3 regions of the Paenibacillus sp. FSL K6-0108 genome follow, and region 2 is predicted to be linked to each of the others. Evidence: riboswitches for the same ligand, from Rfam matches in the RefSeq annotation. Region 2 holds a riboswitch; each other region holds the start of a gene.
The links. Region 2 has a riboswitch for S-adenosylmethionine ahead of mmuP (S-methylmethionine permease). Riboswitches for the same ligand answer to the same signal wherever they lie in the genome.
Positions count from the first base shown of each region.

Region 1: linked by a shared signal. The riboswitch ahead of MHB49_RS28625 (methionine ABC transporter ATP-binding protein) and the one ahead of mmuP (S-methylmethionine permease) in region 2 are both predicted to bind S-adenosylmethionine.
Region 3: linked by a shared signal. The riboswitch ahead of metA (homoserine O-succinyltransferase) and the one ahead of mmuP (S-methylmethionine permease) in region 2 are both predicted to bind S-adenosylmethionine.

Region 1 is NZ_CP150288.1:6,300,664-6,307,490, forward strand. It holds gene MHB49_RS28610 (DUF2167 domain-containing protein) at 1-375, shown strand, start outside; gene MHB49_RS28615 (MetQ/NlpA family ABC transporter substrate-binding protein) at 538-1,374, opposite strand; gene MHB49_RS28620 (methionine ABC transporter permease) at 1,455-2,114, opposite strand; gene MHB49_RS28625 (methionine ABC transporter ATP-binding protein) at 2,115-3,143, opposite strand; SAM riboswitch class I at 3,271-3,412, opposite strand; gene MHB49_RS28630 (Cthe_2314 family HEPN domain-containing protein) at 3,540-4,268, opposite strand; gene MHB49_RS28635 (COX15/CtaA family protein) at 4,413-5,363, opposite strand; gene MHB49_RS28640 (thioredoxin family protein) at 5,648-5,992, opposite strand; gene MHB49_RS28645 (DUF2515 family protein) at 6,135-6,827, shown strand, end outside.
Region 2 is NZ_CP150288.1:6,587,262-6,594,088, forward strand. It holds gene MHB49_RS30000 (ABC transporter permease) at 1-1,397, shown strand, start outside; gene mmuM (homocysteine S-methyltransferase) at 1,498-2,523, opposite strand; gene mmuP (S-methylmethionine permease) at 2,501-3,913, opposite strand; SAM riboswitch class I at 4,001-4,103, opposite strand; gene MHB49_RS30015 (Ger(x)C family spore germination protein) at 4,199-5,401, opposite strand; gene MHB49_RS30020 (spore germination protein) at 5,398-6,495, opposite strand; gene MHB49_RS30025 (spore germination protein) at 6,523-6,827, opposite strand, start outside.
Region 3 is NZ_CP150288.1:2,155,087-2,161,913, reverse strand. It holds gene mqnC (cyclic dehypoxanthinyl futalosine synthase) at 1-906, opposite strand, end outside; gene MHB49_RS10050 (trans-sulfuration enzyme family protein) at 1,151-2,344, opposite strand; gene MHB49_RS10045 (aminotransferase class I/II-fold pyridoxal phosphate-dependent enzyme) at 2,337-3,524, opposite strand; gene metA (homoserine O-succinyltransferase) at 3,549-4,466, opposite strand; SAM riboswitch class I at 4,701-4,825, opposite strand; gene corA (magnesium/cobalt transporter CorA) at 5,280-6,215, shown strand; gene MHB49_RS10030 (HRDC domain-containing protein) at 6,309-6,827, opposite strand, start outside.

The sequences.
Region 1 (6,827 bases), 290 kb from region 2:
AGCTCTGTGCTTAACCAGCTCAACGTGATCAAAGGAAATACCTATGAAGAGTTTGATGCATCCGTAGACAAAAAATCAGAACTCGGCCTGACCAGTCTGATTCTTGGTGGTGCTGGTGTAGCGGTAGCCAAGAAAGTTGGATTATTGCTTTTGCTGAAAAAAGGATGGTTTGTCATCGTTGCCGCCATTGTTGGTGCTTTTGGATGGATTCGACGCAAGCTGACTGGCCGTAAAAAGGATACTGATCTGGGAGATCAGAACCCGCTTTCTCCTGCCGAGGAAGCTTATCAACAGCATGCTGCTGGACAGGAGTCCACAGATTCTGAAAGCCATCAGACAGATGGACGTCCGGATACTGACCCGTATAAACGGTAAAATTCCACAAAGTAAAATGCATAAGATTCTTAAGGTACTCCTACATCGAAACAATCTATAACATGTTGCACAAAACAAAAAGCTCTGCCTTCTCTAAAAAGAGAAAGCAGAGCTTTTTTAGTGGCTTCATGAGCCGTTCAATTTCAGCTTTAATCAATTAGCTTAAAACGCAGGTTCTACAGCACCTTGATAACGATCTTTGATGAATGTTTTAACCTCTTCGGAATGCAGGGCTGCAGCCAGTTTTTGGATGGCATCTGCATCTTTGTTATCTTCACGGGATACGAGGATGTTTGCATAAGGGTTACCTTGCAGGTCCTCAATCAGCAGCGAATCCTTCTCTGGGTTCAGATTGGCTTCCAGCGCGTAGTTGGCGTTGATGAATACCAGGTCTGCTTCATCCAGCTGACGAGGCATCATGGCTGCATCCAGCTCGATGATATTCAGGTTTTTCGGATTAGCTGTGATATCTTGAATGTTGGAAGTGATATTTGTGTCATCTTTCAGCGTGATAAGACCTTCTTTTGCAAGCAGCAACAATGCACGACCGCCGTTGGATGGGTCATTAGGGATGGCTACTTTAGCGCCGTCTTTCAGCTCATCCAAAGATTTGATTTTTTTGGAATAGCCAGCAAATGGCTCAACATGCACAGGTGTTACAGCAACGAGGTGGAAACCACGTTCTTTGTTTTCTGTATCCAGGTAAGGCTGGTGTTGGAAAAAGTTCGCATCCAGTTGTTTGTCTTCAAGCTGTTGGTTTGGTTGAACATAATCATTAAAAGTCACGATTTGCAATCGGATGCCTTCTGCTTCGAGTTCAGGCTTGATGCTTTCCAAAATTTCCGCATGCGGTGTTGGTGATGCTCCCACTTTCAATTCCACGGTGCGAGGTGCGCCTCCAGCATTGTCAGCGCCGCTGTCGGAATCCTTGTTGTTTCCGCAAGCCGCTAGAACCGCAATCAGCATAATGCTAAGTAGAGCAAAAGACCATTTTTTCATGTGTAAAACCCCTTCTCCAATAAATTTTTTTTGCATTTTGCACCAAGTCGATACCGATTCAGGCAAATGCTATATATGTGTTATTTCCTGGTGAACCATTTAACTAAACGATCGCCAGCCATCTGAAGTACCTGCACCAGAATGATCATAAATACAACGGCAATAATCATAATCTCATTTTGATAACGATAATAACCATAATTGATTGCCAATGTTCCCAGACCTCCGCCACCAACCATTCCCGCCATCGCCGTATAGGAAACGAGGGTAACGATTGTAATGGTGATTCCAGCTAGCAGACCCGGCAATGCCTCCGGCAAAAGCACACGCCGTACAATCTGTGCGGTTGAAGCTCCCATCGCCTGTGCCGCTTCAATGACGCCACGATCCACTTCACGCAGTGTAGTTTCCACCAACCGGGCAAAGTATGGAGCTGCAGCAATGACGAGCGGAGGTATAACACCCAGCACCCCTGTAGCTGTGCCGACCAATGAACGCGTAAACGGAATGAGTGCAACAATCAGAATGATAAATGGCACTGATCGCAAAATGTTTACAATGAACGATAGTATCGTGTAGACCACTTGCGACTGGATTGATGCCGACCTTGCCGTCATGAACAGCAATACGCCTAGCGGCAAACCAATGATAATCGTGAACAGGCCTGATGCCCCCAGGATTTGCAGGGTTTCAATGGAAGCCTTACCGATCTCTTCCCAACGCACTGTTGAAAAATCCATTTAACGAAGCACCTCCACATCAAGTCCCTGATCCATTAACTCTTTAATGGTGAGATTAATCTCATCCGACTGCCCTTCAAACCGTACGGTCAGTTGTCCATAGGGAACTTGTTTGATGGTTGAAATGGTGCCTTGCAAAATGGCGAAATCCACGCCTGTCTTGCGAACCGTTCTGGACAAAATCGCCTCATAGGTTTTATTGCCCAGGAAGGATATTTTCACAAGCTTAGAAGAACCATTCGTCTGCAATTCTGCATTCGCCAAAGCAGTCTCTTCCAATGCAATCCCCACTTCATGGTCCCGCATCATAAAGTCACGCGTAATGGCATGCTGCGGCTTAAGAAATACTTCCGTCACCGGCCCTTGTTCCACGATGCCTCCCTGATGGATAACCGCCACCTGATCACAGATATTCTGGATCACGTGCATTTCATGGGTGATTAGAACAATGGTGAGATTGTACTTTTCATTGATATCCAGCAATAACTTCAGAATCGAATCGGTTGTCTGGGGATCAAGTGCAGATGTGGCTTCATCACACAGCAGAACGTTCGGATCACTCGCAAGTGCTCTCGCAATACCTACCCTTTGCTTCTGTCCGCCTGATAGTTGAGCCGGATATTTATTGCTGTGATCCTCCAATCCAACCAATGCGAGCATTTCCTTCACTTTGCGATCTATTGCAGCCTTGGGTGTATTAACGAGCTTCAAAGGAAAAGCGACATTGTCGTACACCGTAGCCGAGGATAACAAGTTAAAGTGCTGAAAGATCATGCCGATCTTGCGCCGTTGTTGTTGTAAATCGGTCTTATTGAGATCGGTTAGGTTGATTCCATCAACCCAAACTTCGCCTGCCGTGGGGCGTTCGAGCAAATTGATACAACGGATCAATGTACTCTTGCCTGCACCGGAATGACCGATCACTCCGAATATTTCACCCTTGCGGATATTCAAATTCAAATCCGACAAGGCCGTCGTACTTTTTGAACCTTTACCGTACGTTTTGGTTAAACCCTTTAATTCAATCAAAATTACTGCTCCTTCCCACTGCCTACATGTATCTTTACCCGAATGAAAGGAAAACTCCCCTTGTCGTATAAAAAAAAAAGCCCCTTTTGCAGAAACAAAAAGGGCTCTTCACGTGAAAGATTATACCTTCTCATCTGCCAAAATCGTGCCTTGCACCATTTTGTAGGAATTAGCACCTAACATCTATAAAGTATGACACAGCTGTCATGCAATTATAAATCGGTTGCCGGGCTTCATCGGGCCTGTCCCTCCGCCGCTCTCGATAAGAAATATTTAATTTATAAGTTCAGTTGTTATAATGTTAATGTCATAAATGTTAATTCCATCTATCTGTCGATCAGGAACTCAGTATAATCCAAGTATTCCGATTTGTCAAAGGGAAATATTACAATCCAATTACTTCGATGATTGGGTTATTCCCGGCTTGTGCCACTTCTCATTGATGTATCCATACGCTGCTTTTAACGTCTCACATACCATATCCACACCTTGGCGGAGTTCCAGAAGATGCTGATCCAGATCCTCCAGCTTCACTTTCCCTTGCAAAGTCTGGTGCAGCTGCCACAGATCATCCTGCATTTCCGAATTCATATAATGGATCTCCATGTTTCGGCGTTTACGCAATTTACTCATGGGCTCACGGTAGGAGTCCTTGATCTGTATCAGTTGGTTGGCAAGAGTATGATGCAGTTTATCATATCCGAACTGTCTTAAGACGGTAAAATAAGAATAATGCGTTTTAACATTGGTTGTGTTCAGCTCAAATATTTCATTCAACACTGTACCTAACTTATCCAGAATGGCAAAACATCGGATGAAGCCATCCTTATAGAAATACACATAACGTGCATACTCCGCTTTTTCTGGAATCGTCATATCATCCGTAAAGCCCGCTTTGACTTTCAGACGGAAATGGGAAGCAGCAAAACAGCTTTGCTCCAGTTCATCCAACGAGGAGATCAGTCCCTGGGTCCACACATACAATTTACGATAATCATGGGTAGGATCATGGTCCACATGCATCTGTCGCTGAAACAGCTCAAGCGTATCCGCCATCGCCTCCATTGCTTCCTTGAGAACCCCTTCGTTTTTACGCGGCTTTTCACCCAGCAACGTTCGCAGCATATATAACCTCCTCTTTCCACTCTGCTTACCTTAGGGTGCCCTGACACGCCTGACACCAAACAAAGTTCACCTGTCCAATGATGTACATCATCGGATGGTGAACTTCACGATTCATCCCCTGAACTACAATAATTCGGATATAGATTAGAACCGGTTAACGGGCCGATGCAGCTTGTACACCAGAAAGCTCATATACGTTAATACACCAAACAAAATGGCAATATCGAGCATGTGTGCCAGCGCCACAAACATATACACTTCAGGCCGGTTCATCGTAAGCATCAGTCCAAAACCAATAACCACTTGCAACAGAACCAGTACCACAGAAATGACGCCGAGTGCTCTTAATTCTGTGTTATCCGGATGTTTGCGATAAGCAAAATGGCCGAGGATCGCAATGACAATCACTAATGAAACAGCCGCTACCCGGTGAGCAAAAGCAACAGCTACACCTCCCGAGAGCTCGGGAATAATCTGCCCGTTACAGAGCGGGAAGCCGGAACAGCCTCCAGCCGAATCCGTATGGCTCACGAATGCTCCAGTATATACCACGAGGTACGTATAGATTGTAGAAAACCATACCAGATTTCGAAACCCTTTGCTGACACGCGGATATCGATTCAGTCGTTCCAATCCACCGTGACGAGCCTCCTGCCGAATACCAAGGGCCATCATCAAGGAGCTGGCAAAAGCGATCAAGGCAAAGCCGAAATGCAGTGCCATGACTGCGGAAGATTGAGAGAATACGACAGCAAAAGCCCCCATGATTCCCTGGACAATCACAAAGATCAGCGTTAATAATGAAAACAATTGCAGGTCACGGCGTGATTTGCCAAACCGTAAAAAGGCTACAAAAGAGGCAATGGACAACAGTCCTGCCAGTGCGCTTACAGCGCGATGGGAAAATTCAATAAGTGAGGCAACGGTGTGTGCAGGCACAAGTTTTCCGTTACATAAAGGCCATTCCGCACCGCAGCCGAGACCCGATTCCGTTCGGGTTACAACGCCTCCGCCAAATGTGGCCAGAAACATGACAAGACAGGTTAATAAGGTTAACCATTTAAACAAGGTTAAGTGCTTCAATTTTTTTCTCACCCGCTGTTGGTTTAAGATGGCGAAGAACGACATTCTCCGCTTGATTCGATACTTTGACACTTATTTCACAACTAGATTCATTATACCGGATAAATGTGTCATTGACGCCCGCGCTTTGTGACAAAATGTTAACGTCTGTCGAAAAGTCGACCTTCAGTTTAAGAAGGATTAAATACCTCATTAGCTTCCCCAAAAAATGCTAAAAATACAAACGCCACTTCCCTATTTCAAGAGAAATGGCGTTCCTTTAATTATAACCTTTTACATATTGAACCTGTCATGCTTTATTTATTAATCGTGTTATACACCTCAACTGCACGCTGCAGGAATTGCTCAATCTCTTCTCTCGACTTGCGCAGTTTGTTCACATAACGAACCAGTTCCCGGCCATCTGTGTAAGCTACAAAGCTGGGGATGCCGAGAATATTTTGTTCTTCGCTCACTGTACCCACCTGATCTACGTCAACCTCAATCAACTTCAGCTCACGAGCGAACTTCTCTTCAACTTCAGGCATAAACGGATCGATGTACTTGCAATCACCACACCAATCTGCCTTAAATACAGCTACGGTCAAACGCGGAGATTGGAGGGCCACATCAAATTCCGGTTTCGATGTAATCTTTTCCATTACAACATCTTCCTTTCTATACCTTGTCTTATTCTCTAAGTGAAGCAAATTGCAGAGTGGAAGTCAAATATTCAGCGCATACTGATATCAACAGCTTCTTGATTCAACCCGTAATCAGAATATCAGGAAAGGATGTCATGTCATGACTCCCGTTAAAACGGATTCCTCCGAGTCTGCCCATCACGGGTCGATATTGCAGATGGTCCGATCGATCCCAGGCGCCGCCCGGGAAGTGTGGAGGGGTAAACAGGCAGCTTGGCAGGCCTCTGCACAGCTTCGTCATCCTTTGCGTGATATGGCTTGGGACTCTGACATGGCTGCTGCCTTACAAGCTGAGGTGGAGCGGCTATTGCCTGGAAACGAGAATGCTTTTGCCCGAAATACGCTCAGTGCACTGGTCTGTGAAGAGGACTGTATCATTCTGGAAGAAATCAAGACATTAACGCAGGAAAACAACCGGAGTAACATCACTCGCACAGCAGCATACCTGGAATGTTACGAACAGTATCCAGAGCTGCATTGGGCCCTGCTTGCCCATATGGTATCCCGCAACGGCGGATATCACATGACCGATCTTCAGAGTGACCTTATGCATAATCTGCAAAATCAAACCGACCGTGAGCACATGTATCGACTGCTGGAGCGGTGTAATGCACTTATTTTCCAGGATGCCTATCCCCAGCTTCTGCTGTATATGAACAGCCGCCGGATCGGCCGGAGCTGTTTTCATTTGTTGCCCCATTTTCATGTATCGGCGTTCATGACACCGTTCTGGGAACGATTTTGGCTGGAGCGATGCAGCTCGCTGCTGAGTGTGGCATTAATTATTAATGAG
Region 2 (6,827 bases):
TCAATATCTCCGTATCGTCCCTGCGGACTGGCCAGGGTGATCTTCCAATAGAGGGCATTGGCGCAGCTATTGTTGTAGGGCTGCTATTACTCGTCATGGTTATTGCATTTGTCGTGTTATACGCCAGAAAAGCTCGCACGATCGAGCCTGTTCAGGCCATTCGGTACGGTATGTCGGAGAGTGACAATGTACGCATGGCGCGACGAATGAATTCACCGCTCGCAAACCGGGCCTTGTTTGGACGATTGCCCGTATCTTTTGTCATCGGCATACGCAATCTGATCAAAAACATTAAAAGCTCGGTTCTGATGTTATTGCTAACAATGATGGCTGCTTCCGTACTTGTCCTCGGGTATGTTGTACTGACCAGCATTACCGGAATCTATCAGACGGCGGCCAAATGGGGTTATGACAATGCTAACATTGCCGCAGTCGTTGTAAACAAAGCTACGTTTCCGAGAGCAGAGCTGCAGAACGTGTTGGAAGAAGACCCTGGCATCAAAAATGTGGGCTGGCAAGGGAACATCACCGGAGTTATCCTTCCAGATGATTCAACCGACGTGGCCAGCCAGTCTACCAGTCTTTATCTAAGAGTACTGGATGGAAGCTATCAAGATCTTGGTTTTGAGACGTTGAGAGGAAACAATCCGGAACTCGAAAATGAAATTTCAATCGGGGTTAGTGTTGCCAAGATGTTTAACAAGGATATGGGAGATCTCATTGATCTCTACATTGAAGGAGAGAAGCGCACGTTCATGATTTCGGGCATCTATCAGGCCATCTCCGACTTGTCGGTATCCGGAAGAATCACAGCTCAAGCGGTTCGAAGCGTGAATCCGGATTACGCAGATGTAGATGTCGCGTTTATCAATGTCAACGATCCTTCACAGGCGGGAGCCATTGCTAACCAATTGAATGAGCGGTTCAAAGACTCTGCTGCCATCGTCACGCAAAAAACACTGCTGGATTCCGTTTATGCAGAAGCTGCAAGCATTCTTGTGTACCCCATGGCTCTCATTGGTCTGCTGTTCATTTTGGTTACATTTATTATCATCTTCAGCACCTGCCGGATCAGCATTCGCAAAGAGAGCAAGACGTATGGCATATATAAGTCGATTGGCATGACATCTGGAAAAATCCGTTTCTCCATTGCTATTGGAGTAGCTGCTTTAGCTCTGATTGGTTCAATGCTTGGAGTCATTGTAGGCGTATACCTTCTCCCCCTGTTACTTGAAAAAGTCCTATCGGCATACGGTATCGTACAGATTCCTCTCATTCTGAACTGGGGAGGCATTATACTCTTTGCTTGTCTGAGTATTGTAGCCGCAGCGCTAGGATCCTGGGTATCGTCCAAGGTGATTCGTCAGGCATCGCCGCGTATTCTTGTCGTCGAATAACGTGTAGAATGAAGGTATGCTCATGCAAAAGAAGCCCTTTCCTATCCTTTATAGGATACGAAAGGGCTTTTCCATGCAGATCTGGACGGCTAAGCAGACTTCAGCTCCGCCACTTCTTCGCAAGTTCGCCAATCTGATGTGGCGTAGTGCGGCAACAGCCACCAATAATTTTCGCACCAGCGGCCACCCATTGCTCCGAAGCATCGTTCATGCTGCCACAGGTACCGTGACCACTCCATGTCTTTGTTACTGGATCGTATATCTCACCCGAGTTCGGGTATACAATAATCGGTTTATCGCTGGCACGGCTCAGGATACCAACCGCCTCCGTTACCACTTCCATGGGAGCACAATTCAGCCCAATCGCAGCAATCTGAGATTCCGCTCCTAACAATCGTGCACACTCTTCCAATGGCGTGCCTTCACTGATTGCTGTCCCGTCTTTTAATGAGAAGGAGAGCCATGCATAGGCGTTCGGAAATTCTTTTAATAAAGCGATCAATACCTGTGCTTCCTGCAAGGATGGGATCGTCTCAAAGGCCAGAATATCCGCCCCTGCCTCCAGCAAGGCTGTGATCCGTGGACGGTGAAACGCGCTCAACGTCTCGTCCGAGACACCATAGTGACCGACATACTCCGAACCATCTGCCAGATATGCGCCGTACGGTCCAACGGAGGCAGCAACAATCGGTTTTGGACGAGCCGATGCCCTTTTTCCCATGGCAACTGCCGTTTGTTTTTTAGCGTTTAAATCATTGCCGGTTACATGCTCAGTGGCTCCACCTTGCACCTCCGCCCAGACATCATCACGCGCCTGAGCAGCCAGCTCCACCGTCTTGCGAATCAGCTCCAGCGACTCCTGTTCTCCGATGCCCCTCTTGCCGAAGCCTTCCACCGTCGCCTGATAACTGGATGTAATGGCGCAGTCGGCTCCCGCCCGGAAATAATCCGCATGCACCTGAACGATAAGTTCCGGATTCTCCAGGAGGACACGTGCAGACCAGAGCGGGTCATCCAGATCACATCCATGCTGTTCGAGTTCCGTTGCCAGCGCCCCATCCAGAATCATGATCGGATGTTTACGTAGGATCTGTTCTATGGGGTTAGTCTGTTGTGCTTGCGTCATGTACTTGTCCTCTTTTCTTATTCACACGTTCTGTCAGATAATAAGCTGCGTAACATACTGCGATAAACGGAACCCCACAATACAGTGCTATTCGCTGTGTCGGGTCAAAAGCAATGCCTACACATGAAGCCAGGCACAATATAAACGAGATGATAGGCACCACTGGATATAGTGGCGTACGATAGACAAGATCTTTTACGGAATGACCCTCACGAACATACTGTCTGCGGAACATATACTGTGAAGCACTGATGCTCATCCATACCGCAACAACAGCCAGACCTGAAATGGAGACCAGTGTAATATACACGGTACCTGGCGCAATGATGCTGGACAGCAAAGCCAGACCGCCCCCAACCATACTGATCAAGAGTGCATTCAGTGGCACCCCACGTTTGGTCAATTTGGCAAACCACGGAGAGATCGTCTTTTTATCAGCCAGAGACCAGAGCATCCGTGAAGATGCATATAGGCCTGAATTAGCAGCAGAGAGAATCGCCGTCAGAATAACAAAGTTCATAATGTCTGCTGCATAGGGTACACCCACCCGCTCCATGACCGCCACAAACGGACTTTCGAGCACGCTCGCATCCGACATCGGCAGCAAGGCCGAGAGAATAACAATCGTTCCGATAAAAAAGATAATTAAACGCCACAGCGTGGTATGGATCGCTTTCGGAATCGTCTTTTCCGGATTCTCCGTCTCCCCGGCAGCAATTCCGATCAATTCTGTGCCCGAGAACGCAAAGTTTACGGCAAGCATCGTCATCAGTATCGCAGAAGCGCCATTCGGGAACCAGCCTGATGCTGTAATATTGGATAGAAAAGGGGCGGTTTCCGAGTCTGCCATTGGAATAATACCGAACATGGCTGCCGCACCGAGAATAATAAAGACCACAATCGTAAGTACTTTAACCGAAGAGAACCAGAATTCCGATTCTGCAAAAAATTTGACCGTCAGCGCGTTGAACAGGAAGATCATGAGCGCAAAGAGCGCACTCCAGATCCATACATTCACGGAAGGAAACCAGCGCTGCATCAGCAGTCCTGCTGCTGTAAATTCGGAACCGAGGGCAACCGTCCAGGTTAGCCAATACAACCAGGCTACGGTGTATCCTGTTGCCGGCCCAATGTATTTTGCCGCATAGCTATGAAACGCCCCAGTCTCCGGCATATGAACGGACAGTTCACCTAAACAAAGCATAACCAGATAAACGACAATCGCTCCGATCAGGTAAGATAGAATAGTCCCGATCGGCCCTGCCTGCTGAATGGTATAACCTGAGCTAAGAAACAAACCTGTACCAATAACTCCTCCAAGTGAGAGCATGACCACATGCCGTGCCTGCATTTTGCGCTGAAAATGCCCTGTATCTTTGTTGTTATCCATGCCTGCTCCCCTACTTCTTCATCCAGAACAACAAAAAGACCCACTCTTCCCGAAGAGTGCGCCGTAACTGACAAATAAAGACAAACGCTCCTATCTATCAGGCTGTTCACCCGCTGGAATTAGCACAGTATCCTTCAGATCTGTTGCTGAGGCTTCTAAGGGCCAGTCCCTCCACCTCTCTGGATAAGAAAATGATTTTTTATAAATATAGCGATCTATCATGATTGTGTCAACAATTAAATATCATCATTCATTTGTGGATAACGGAAATCTTCAACTCCATCTTTAATCCGTCGATGATCCATAATCTGTGATCTTCATTTTCACATCATAGGTCACGGGAATCTGACTAAAGGTTTCATCCCAATTTTTTTTGACCTTTTTCCATACTTTCGGATATTTGATCCGCAGCTGCTCTCCAAATCCGGCCACTTCCACCCGATAGGTGTGCTGCATTTTGTTCATTACCTGCTGCATTTGTTCTTTGGCTGCATCAGCGAACTTAGCCTCCAATTCATCAATGTAGTCTTCCGTTGCAGGAATTTCCGGTGAACTCCAATCTTCCATGAGCTGACCTTCTGATTCAACTTTTACATGAAAAGAAATGTCATCTCCGTGGACTTTTGGCACAATTTTGCTCTTAGTAGACTTGATTTCATAGACTATCGTATATCCCTTTTTTGGTGCATACGATTTTAATGCCCCTCCCTTAGCCTCCCCAGTGATCCAGGACAATCCTTGAAGGTCCACCTGATTTAAGGCGCCGATCCACTTTTTCGTTTTCCCTTTATAGACGCCTGCACCTGAGAATTTATGCTCCCCATCAGCAGTAAGAACATTTTGCAGCAAAAAGCTTGATCCTGACTGCATCTTGCCATCAAGTTTCGCGAGGGATACAGGAGGAAGAATTTTATTGGTACGATAAGCATTATTCACCAACCCCCTCAAATAAAAGGCTGGGATTTCTCCTGGCTCCTTGGAGCTAAGAGCATCCAAAGCGCGTCCTCTGCTCACCAGAACAAGGGAACTGGGTCGGATATCATTGTCCCGTAAAATAAAATCAAGCAGCTGCTCCAGGCTATATTTCTTCGACAACTCTTGGGAAACGACAATTACCTTTAAATGATGACCAATGAGCGGACGGTCTCTTCTTAGAGCAAATTGACGAAAGATCTGAATAAGGGAATCTCCGGTCAACCGCTCATTCAAAAAGGTTTGTCCGCCGGAAGAACCACTGGAACTGTTTTGATTTTCCTGTTTTCCCCCAACTCGTGGGACAATCTGTACGGTAGCTGTAAATACGTTGTTTTTGGGATAATGACCTCCTTGTTTATTAATGTCCTGTTCAAATTTCGATTCCTCAGCGACGTCCAGTCCCAGACCCACATAAACACTTAAATCTTCGATCTCTTTGCTGCTCCAGCACCCTGAGGTAAAAACCAGCAGCGCCGTTGACAAAATGATTAATTTCTTTCTGATCCTGTTCAATTGTACTTGCCTCCTTTCTTTCGTAACATGCTCAACAAGAGAAGCAATAGTGGCAAAACACCAAACAAATAAATAGATGCATTTCCCAAAGCATCTCCGAGTTTGAACGTTTCGTCCACGTTCTGCGGAAGCATAGCAGTGATGTAACTGATCGGAAGCAGGATGATAAGAAAAGGCAGCATTTTTTTCTTGAACAATTGCGAACATCCAAGAGAAGCGGCATAATGCGTGATCGTAGACGTAGAGAAAATTTGCATAATCCAAATAACCAGCAGCAGGGATTCGAACCGTTCAAAGAACAACCCCTCGATCTCAAAGCTGCGCATCAAATCAAGGGTTGGCCACGTTCTTGTTTTCATGCCTTCAATAGATAAACTGCCAACAACCATAACTAATGTGATGAGGTAGATCACCATAGGGATAAGGATTCCCCAGACCATGGCTTTCCTGCCCTTCTCTGGATTTTTCATAAATGCCATCACCACAAACATGACTTCATAACCCGTATAGGCAAGCACCGAAGATTTCACCCCTTTAAACACCGGCATGATCCCCTCTCCCAGCACAGGTCTCAAATTATTGATCTCAAACAGACTGCTGCTCAGAAAAATGGCCAGTACAAAAAGAATAAGCGTAATGGGTAAAATGATCTCATACAAACGTGCCATGGAGTTGATCCCTCCTGAGATCAAATAAAAGCCAATCCACATAAATACCATGACAATGGCCCACACCGGGGTTCCCTCCAATAAATATAATCGGGTGACTTCAGCCATCACCCTGATTTCAAAGGCAGAGATGACAAGGAAATACAGGATGATCGCAGCTCCCAAAATATAAGCAATCCACTTCCCTGTGATTTCCTCAGTGAATTGAAAAACGGTCTTCCCTGGGAATCTTCGGCACAAGGTCACCAGGATTATACCCAGCAGCATAACCAACAGACCGGACAATATAATTGAAATCCACACATCGGGTGTCTTGACCGCCGATACCGTAGTTCGGGGAAGTGTAAGTATTCCTGCACCGAGCATGTAATTGATGATAAAGACTGCGGCTTGAACTGTCGTCAGCTGGTCCTGTTTAGGATTCATGATCCACCTCCTGAATATCCGATATGCCTACTTTTTACGATCAGGGTCTTTCGGATTCATCATACTTGGGCGCTTCCTCATCATTCGTAAGGGTACCCGAATAATGAAATCCTTCCAATCCGACAGGCTGAATGGCACCGCAGGGGTGACGTAAGGAACTCCAAAGCTTTTCAACCGAACCAGATGACTGCAGAGCAGCAAGAAAAACATGACTACCCCAAACAATCCGAAGGCCGCCGCACTGAGCATTCCAAAAAAACGTAATATACGCAGTGTAATCCCCGCACTATATGAAGGGATCGAGAACGAAGAAATCGCAGTAACGGCCACAA
Region 3 (6,827 bases), 3.2 Mb from region 2:
AGGTCCCATCGTAACCCATGAGGATTGAATGTTTTTGATGTTGTCCAATACCAATCGACTGATCGCTACCGTCTTCAGGTACTCTTCTGGCGTCTGACGCTCCAGCTTCAGGTTTGTATTATCCGGTTGGAATGTCCAAGGAATGAACGCCAGGAATCCTTCGGAATCATACTTGTTCGCAATGCACTCATCCTGAGCTTCACGTACACGAAGCAGATGCAGTGCGCGCTCTTCCATCGTTTCACCAAGGCCGATAACCATCGTTGCTGTTGTGTTCATACCGATACGGTGAGCTGTCTGCATAACGTCCATCCAATCGCGCCATGAACCTTTCAAACGGCTGATTTTGCGGCGTGTACGGTCATCCAGGATTTCGGCACCACCACCAGGCAGGGAATCCAGTCCCGCTTCGTGAATCGCACGTACAACCTCTTCCAGAGTAAGACCGTCGGACACTTCAACCATTTTCATAATTTCGGCCGGAGAGAAGGAGTGCATCGTAATATTAGGGAAACGCTCCTTGATTGCTTTGAGCAAATCTGTGTAATAGCTAAACGGCAGGTTTGGATTCGTTCCACCTTGCATCAAAATCTCGGTACCATTCACGTCTTCGGTTTCTTGAATCTTCTGGAAAATGACTTCATCGGGAAGTACATATCCTTCGTCAGAGCCAGGTCTGCGGTAGAAAGCACAAAAACGGCAGTACACATCACACACGTTCGTGTAGTTGACGTTACGCCCAATCACAAAAGTTCTGTATGGTTCGGGATGCAAGCGTTTTGTAATCACATTGGCGGCTGCCCCGATTTTGTCTACTTCATTTGATTCAAACAGCTGAATCGTGTCTTCCAAGTCCAAACGTTCGCCCCGAAGGGCTTTATCTAAGATACGGTCTACCGTACTCATCGTAAAAAAGCCTCCCTCATGAAGAGAAAATATAATCACGATCCGTCCCAACTTGTTCATATAGATGAAAGTTTTGGTGGCAACATCGCATTTCTGTACTCCACATATCGTAACACAGGTTACATGTGAAAAAAAGCACCTTATGAGCAGGTGCTTTAAAAATTAATAAAAATGTTTACATATGCCATCTAATTCATTTCTTTTTCGGGCACGCTCTAACACCCGTATTTCAATACAGCGGACTCTACGTATCCTGAAGTGCCTGATCCAGATCTGCAATCAGGTCATCGATGTCTTCCAGACCAACCGAGAAGCGCAATAATCCGTCAGTTATGCCCCGATCACGGCGAACCTCAGCCGGCATAGCCGCATGAGACATCATCGCAGGATAAGACAGGATACTTTCCACCGCACCCAAACTCACGGCAACAATTGGCAATTTCACACGGTTAAGTACTGCCTTGGCCCGATCTCCTGAACCTACGTCAAACGATACAACAGCCCCATATCCGCTTGACTGACGTTCGTGAGCTTCACGACCGGGATGATCCAGCAGCCCCGGATAAAATACAGCCGTAATATCACTACGTCCACTAAGCCAAGCAGCCAGCTTCGCTGTACTTTGTTCACTGTGTGCCATGCGCGCACCCAAAGTTTTCATACCACGCATCAGCAGCCAGGATTCTTGAGCCCCAAGCACGGTTCCAAGTCCATTCTGCAATTGTTTGAGCTGTCTTCCCAGTGAATCCGTTCGAGCAACGGCTAAACCTGCCAGCACGTCACTGTGTCCGCCAAGAAACTTGGTGGCACTATGTACGACAATATCCACCCCAAGCTCGATCGGACGTTGGTAATAAGGCGTCATGAAGGTGTTATCAAGAATGGTGATTAACTCCTGTTCCTGTGCCCAGGCGGTGACTGCAGCAATATCCGTAATCCGAAGTGTCGGGTTGGATGGTGTTTCCATATATACGGCCTTCGTGTTCGGTTTGAGCGCTGCCTTTACTTCCTCAATGTTGGTCATATCTACAAAGGTAGTCTCGATCTGCATCCGGCTCAAAATCGAAGTAAGCAGTCGATATGTTCCTCCATATACATCCTCTGTCACAATCATGTGATCCCCTGCAGAGAACATCATGAACACACTGGAGATGGCAGCCATGCCTGAAGAATAAGCGAAACCACGTGCCCCACCTTCCAATAATGCGATGTAATCCTCCAATGCCTGACGAGTGGGATTACCCGAACGACTGTAATCATGTTGAGGTGGATTAAAAATATCAAAATGATGGAATGTGGAGGCCTGATAAATGGGTACGCTGGAAGCCCCGGTAGTTTTATCGATTTCGTCACCGAAATGCAGCAGCTTTGTATCGAATTTCAGGTCAGAATGAACATTCCGTTCACGATTGTTGTCATTATTGTTTTGCTCACTCATGATGCGCTCCCCCTTCTATCTCCTGCTGTGCAGCTGTGAGTGCATTGCCCAGATCGGCAATCAGATCATCGGCATGCTCGATCCCTACAGAGAAGCGCAACAAACGGTCATCTACACCTACAGCATCACGAATCTCAATCGGAATATCCGCATGAGTCTGTACCGCAGGATAAGTCATCAACGACTCTACACCCCCGAGACTTTCTGCAAAAGCAATCAGCTTGATGTGACGGAGTAACGGTTCAACATAACGAGCATCCTTTACTTTGAAGGAGAAAATGCCTGTGTTTCCGCTGGACTGTTTATTCTGTATTTCGAATCCGGGATGATCCGACAAACCTGGATGATACACTTCGGCAACGGCTGGGTGCTCCAAAAGGTACTTGGCAATTGTCAAGGCATTATACTCATGCCGCTCCATACGAAGAGCAAGTGTTTTCATGCCTTTCATCAGCTGATAGGAGTCGCTAGGAGACAACACTGCGCCAATGGAATTGTGCAGGAATGCCATTTCGGCCGACAATTCTTCCCCTTTGGTAATAATCAATCCGGCAAGTACGTCATTATGACCACCCAGATACTTCGTGGCACTATGGATGATGATATCTGCACCAAGTTCAATTGGACGCTGGAAGAACGGAGTTAACAGTGTATTATCCACAATGGTCAGCAAGTTGTGGCTCTTGGCCCAAGAGCAAACCGCTTCCACATCTGTAATCATCATTAGTGGATTGGTTGGTGTCTCGATGAATACCGCTTTTGTATTCGGTTGTCTGATATTTTCCAGAGCCGCAAGATCATTGGTATCCACGTAACTTGCCGTCACACCAAATCGAGACAGGATGCGTTCAAGCAAACGATACGTTCCGCCGTATAGATCCAATGATACAATCAGATGATCTCCTTGTCCGAATAACGCAAAAATCGTTTGCAAAGCGGCCATGCCGGAGCTACAGGCAAACCCTGCATCACCGGATTCCAACGCTGCCGCTGCTTCTTCCAACACTTTACGGGTTGGGTTGGTCGTACGAATATAATCAAATCCAGTGCTTTGTCCAAGCTTCGGGTGGCGAAACGCAGTGGACTGATAGATCGGAAAATTGATGGCGCCCGTTACCGGTTCATTGACAGACCCGATCTGGGCCAATCGGCTTTCGATTTTCAACTTGTTGTCTTCCATTGCTGCATCCTCCTGTAATCACAATTAGATTTGCGGACCAATATCGTAAGGGGTTTCCTGATACACATAGTAATTGAGCCAATTAGAGAATAATAAGTTTGCATGGGCCCGCCAAGTGGCCGGGGGAACACGGGAAGGATCATCGTTCGGGAAATAATGTCTAGGCAGCGCAATGTTCATGCCTTTAGCTGCATCCCGGTCATATTCCCATTTCAATGAAAGCGGATCATACTCGGCATGTCCGGTTGCAAAAATCTGTTTGCCGTCTTTGGTAGCAACTAAGAAAATACCTGCTTCCTCTGATTCAGCCAATATTTCAAGGTTATCATTTTTTTCAATATCTTCACGACGCACTTCCGTATGGCGGGAATGCGGTACGTTGAATACTTCATCGAATCCGCGCAGCAGCTGCACATTGGATCTGTTGATCGTATGTGAGAATACACCGAAACATTTTTCATCCAAGGGAACTTTGGGAACTCCGAAATGATGGTATAAACCCGCTTGGGAAGCCCAACATATATGCATAGTCGAAGTCACATTGGTTTTGGTCCATTCGAAGATCTCTTGGATTTCCTTCCAATAGTTCACGTCTTCAAAGTCCATTTGCTCTACGGGAGCGCCTGTAATGATCATGCCGTCAAAACGGCGGTGTTCGATCTCATCAAAGGTTTTGTAGAACAAGTCCAAATATTCTTGGGACGTGTTCTTGGACGTATGAGACTTCGGATGAACCAGAACGATATCTACCTGAATGGGTGTGTTACCCACCAGACGAAGCAATTGGGTTTCTGTCGTTTCCTTTGTGGGCATCAGGTTTAATATAGCGATACGTAGTGGACGAATGTCCTGCTTATAAGCAGATGTCTCGTCCATGACAAAGATGTTCTCTCCTGCGAGTACTTCCTTGGCAGGCAGTGCGTCTGGAATTTTGATTGGCATGGTGGTTCTAACTCCTCCTTGTGCATAAATAGATGCAGCCACTGTAGGTGTGATACGACCCGCATCCGTACAGTTATAGGCTGCCATGAGCTTGCATGCAGGCGCTGGATTGCAACCACATTGCTGGCGGCAAGCTCAAGTTCCTTAGCGAAAATCACTGCTGAGAAGCCGGTGCATATAACAAAGACCTTCCTCGGATTCCGAGAAAGGTCATATGTAAATAGATATGCGCCTCTCTCATCTCTCAGTTACAACAGTGTCACTTGGACACTTGGTCGCTGCAAGAATTAGCACCGTGCGGTATACCGCCGGTTGCCGGGTTTCATCGGGCCAGTCCCTCCACCTACTCTTGATAAGATTTCGCTTTATTTAATTGTAAAAACTAGTGTGGCTCAACGTTTACTTTAAAACATTAATTCCCTCACGTCAAGATGTAGTTCAATGTCTGTTCCTCAGGATCGGAACCGTTCATCATCCACTGTCATACACTGCTCCAGAGCGCGAAATCGACACATTTTTGCGCTTGAAAGGACCCTTTACCAGCGGTATACTAGACAAGTGTTGCAAAACCTTATGTGAGAGGTGACATATTCAATGGATGGCGACCCGAGGCCTGACTGGCAGCCGAATTCCGACAAACTGCATAGAGAACTGATATCAGCATGCCGGCAGCGGGACGTTACTTCCGTTTGATTATAGAGCGAACGCAGTCCTGACTTCCAGGCACTCCGCTGCCGACCGGCTGATCTGTTCTTTTTGCGCCCATATTGATGAAATCCGCCATTTGGCGGGTGCAGAAGGAGTAGATGAACAATGAAAATCCGGTTGGTAAATAACGGTGTATTTATTCCGGTGGACGACATTCAGCAGGCGCTGACTCCACCAGCGGAGGGATTTTACTGGATTGATGCGGACGTAGACGATTTGGCGGTACTTCAACCGCTGTTCATGATGCATGATCTGGCCGTGGAAGACTGTTTGAGTGACGAAGAACAACGTCCGAAGATTGAAATTTATGAGAGCCATTATTTTATTGTAATTAATAGCATTCGTTTTGATGATGAAGAGATTTTTTTACGTGCCGTCAACTTGTTCCTTGGCAGGCACTTTATTATCAGTGTGACCAAACAGAAAGTTAGTGAATTGCGGACGTTGAAACCGATCCTGTGGGAACAGGAAATCAGTACGCCGGATAAGCTGCTGTATCTGCTGGTTGACTTAATTGTTGATAATTATTTCACCGTCGGTGACCGAATCGAAGCACGCATTGAGAAGCTTGAAGAAGACATCCTGATGCATACCAAGAAATCTCATCTGAACGAGATTATCGGGCTGCGCAGTGAGATTTTATGGCTGAAGAAAGTGCTGGGGCCTCAGAAAGAGGTCATTAACACACTCAATAAAAAAGATCTGCGTCTTATTGATGATCAACTGCAGAAGTATTTCAGTGACATTTATGAGAATGCTGTGAAAATATCCGAAACCTTTGAGACGTATCGCGACTTGATGGGGAACTTGCGAGAAGCTTACCAATCCAGTATCGCCAACCGGGCGAATGAAATCATGCGTGTGTTCACCGCCATTACCACGGTGTTCATGCCGCTGACCGTTATCACGGGCATCTATGGGATGAACTTTACGAACATGCCTGAGCTGAACTGGAAGTATAGTTATTTTGTGGTCATTGGCCTGATGGTTACACTGGGCCTGAGCATGTTCTTTATTTTCCGCAAAAAAGATTGGGTCTGAAATTGCAAAGACGAAGCGCTCCACATCTGGAGAAACGCCTCGTCTTTTTTTATCTTCCTTTTACTGCATGACAACTACCGTCCTATTTTCAATCTAGCCCACATTCTGCTCCGTCTCTGTGTGACGACGAAACCGGATGCGAATCATGCGCAGTCTTTCGTAGACCTGCTCCAGATTGCTCCCGCCAGGCTTCTCTTCTCCATACACCTTATGTAACACGGGCTTCAGAAAGTTATCTCCCAGCTCCTCATAGGCACTCCATACCGCCTCTTGCTCCTCATCGGGCATAACAGCAAGCTCAGCATCGAGTAGACAATCTGTGTCATACCCCTCCAAATCCAGTGTCTCCAACAGCTCAATCAGCTCCCGCCGGGACAATCCGGAACGATTCACGATTTCCTCAAGCGTATCCCCTTCCTTCATGCCTTCGAGAACCTGCTTGCGTGTCGTAAATCTGTCTAGCTCCTGCTTGTATTTCTGCTCTCTCTGTTTATACAGCCAGCTCTCATATTCTTGTTCCTTCAGAACCGTGTACACCCAATCTAGCGGAAAAGATGTGGAACGTTCCAGTCCTTTCGTAAGCTCCATCCATTCAGCTCCGTACTCGGAAGC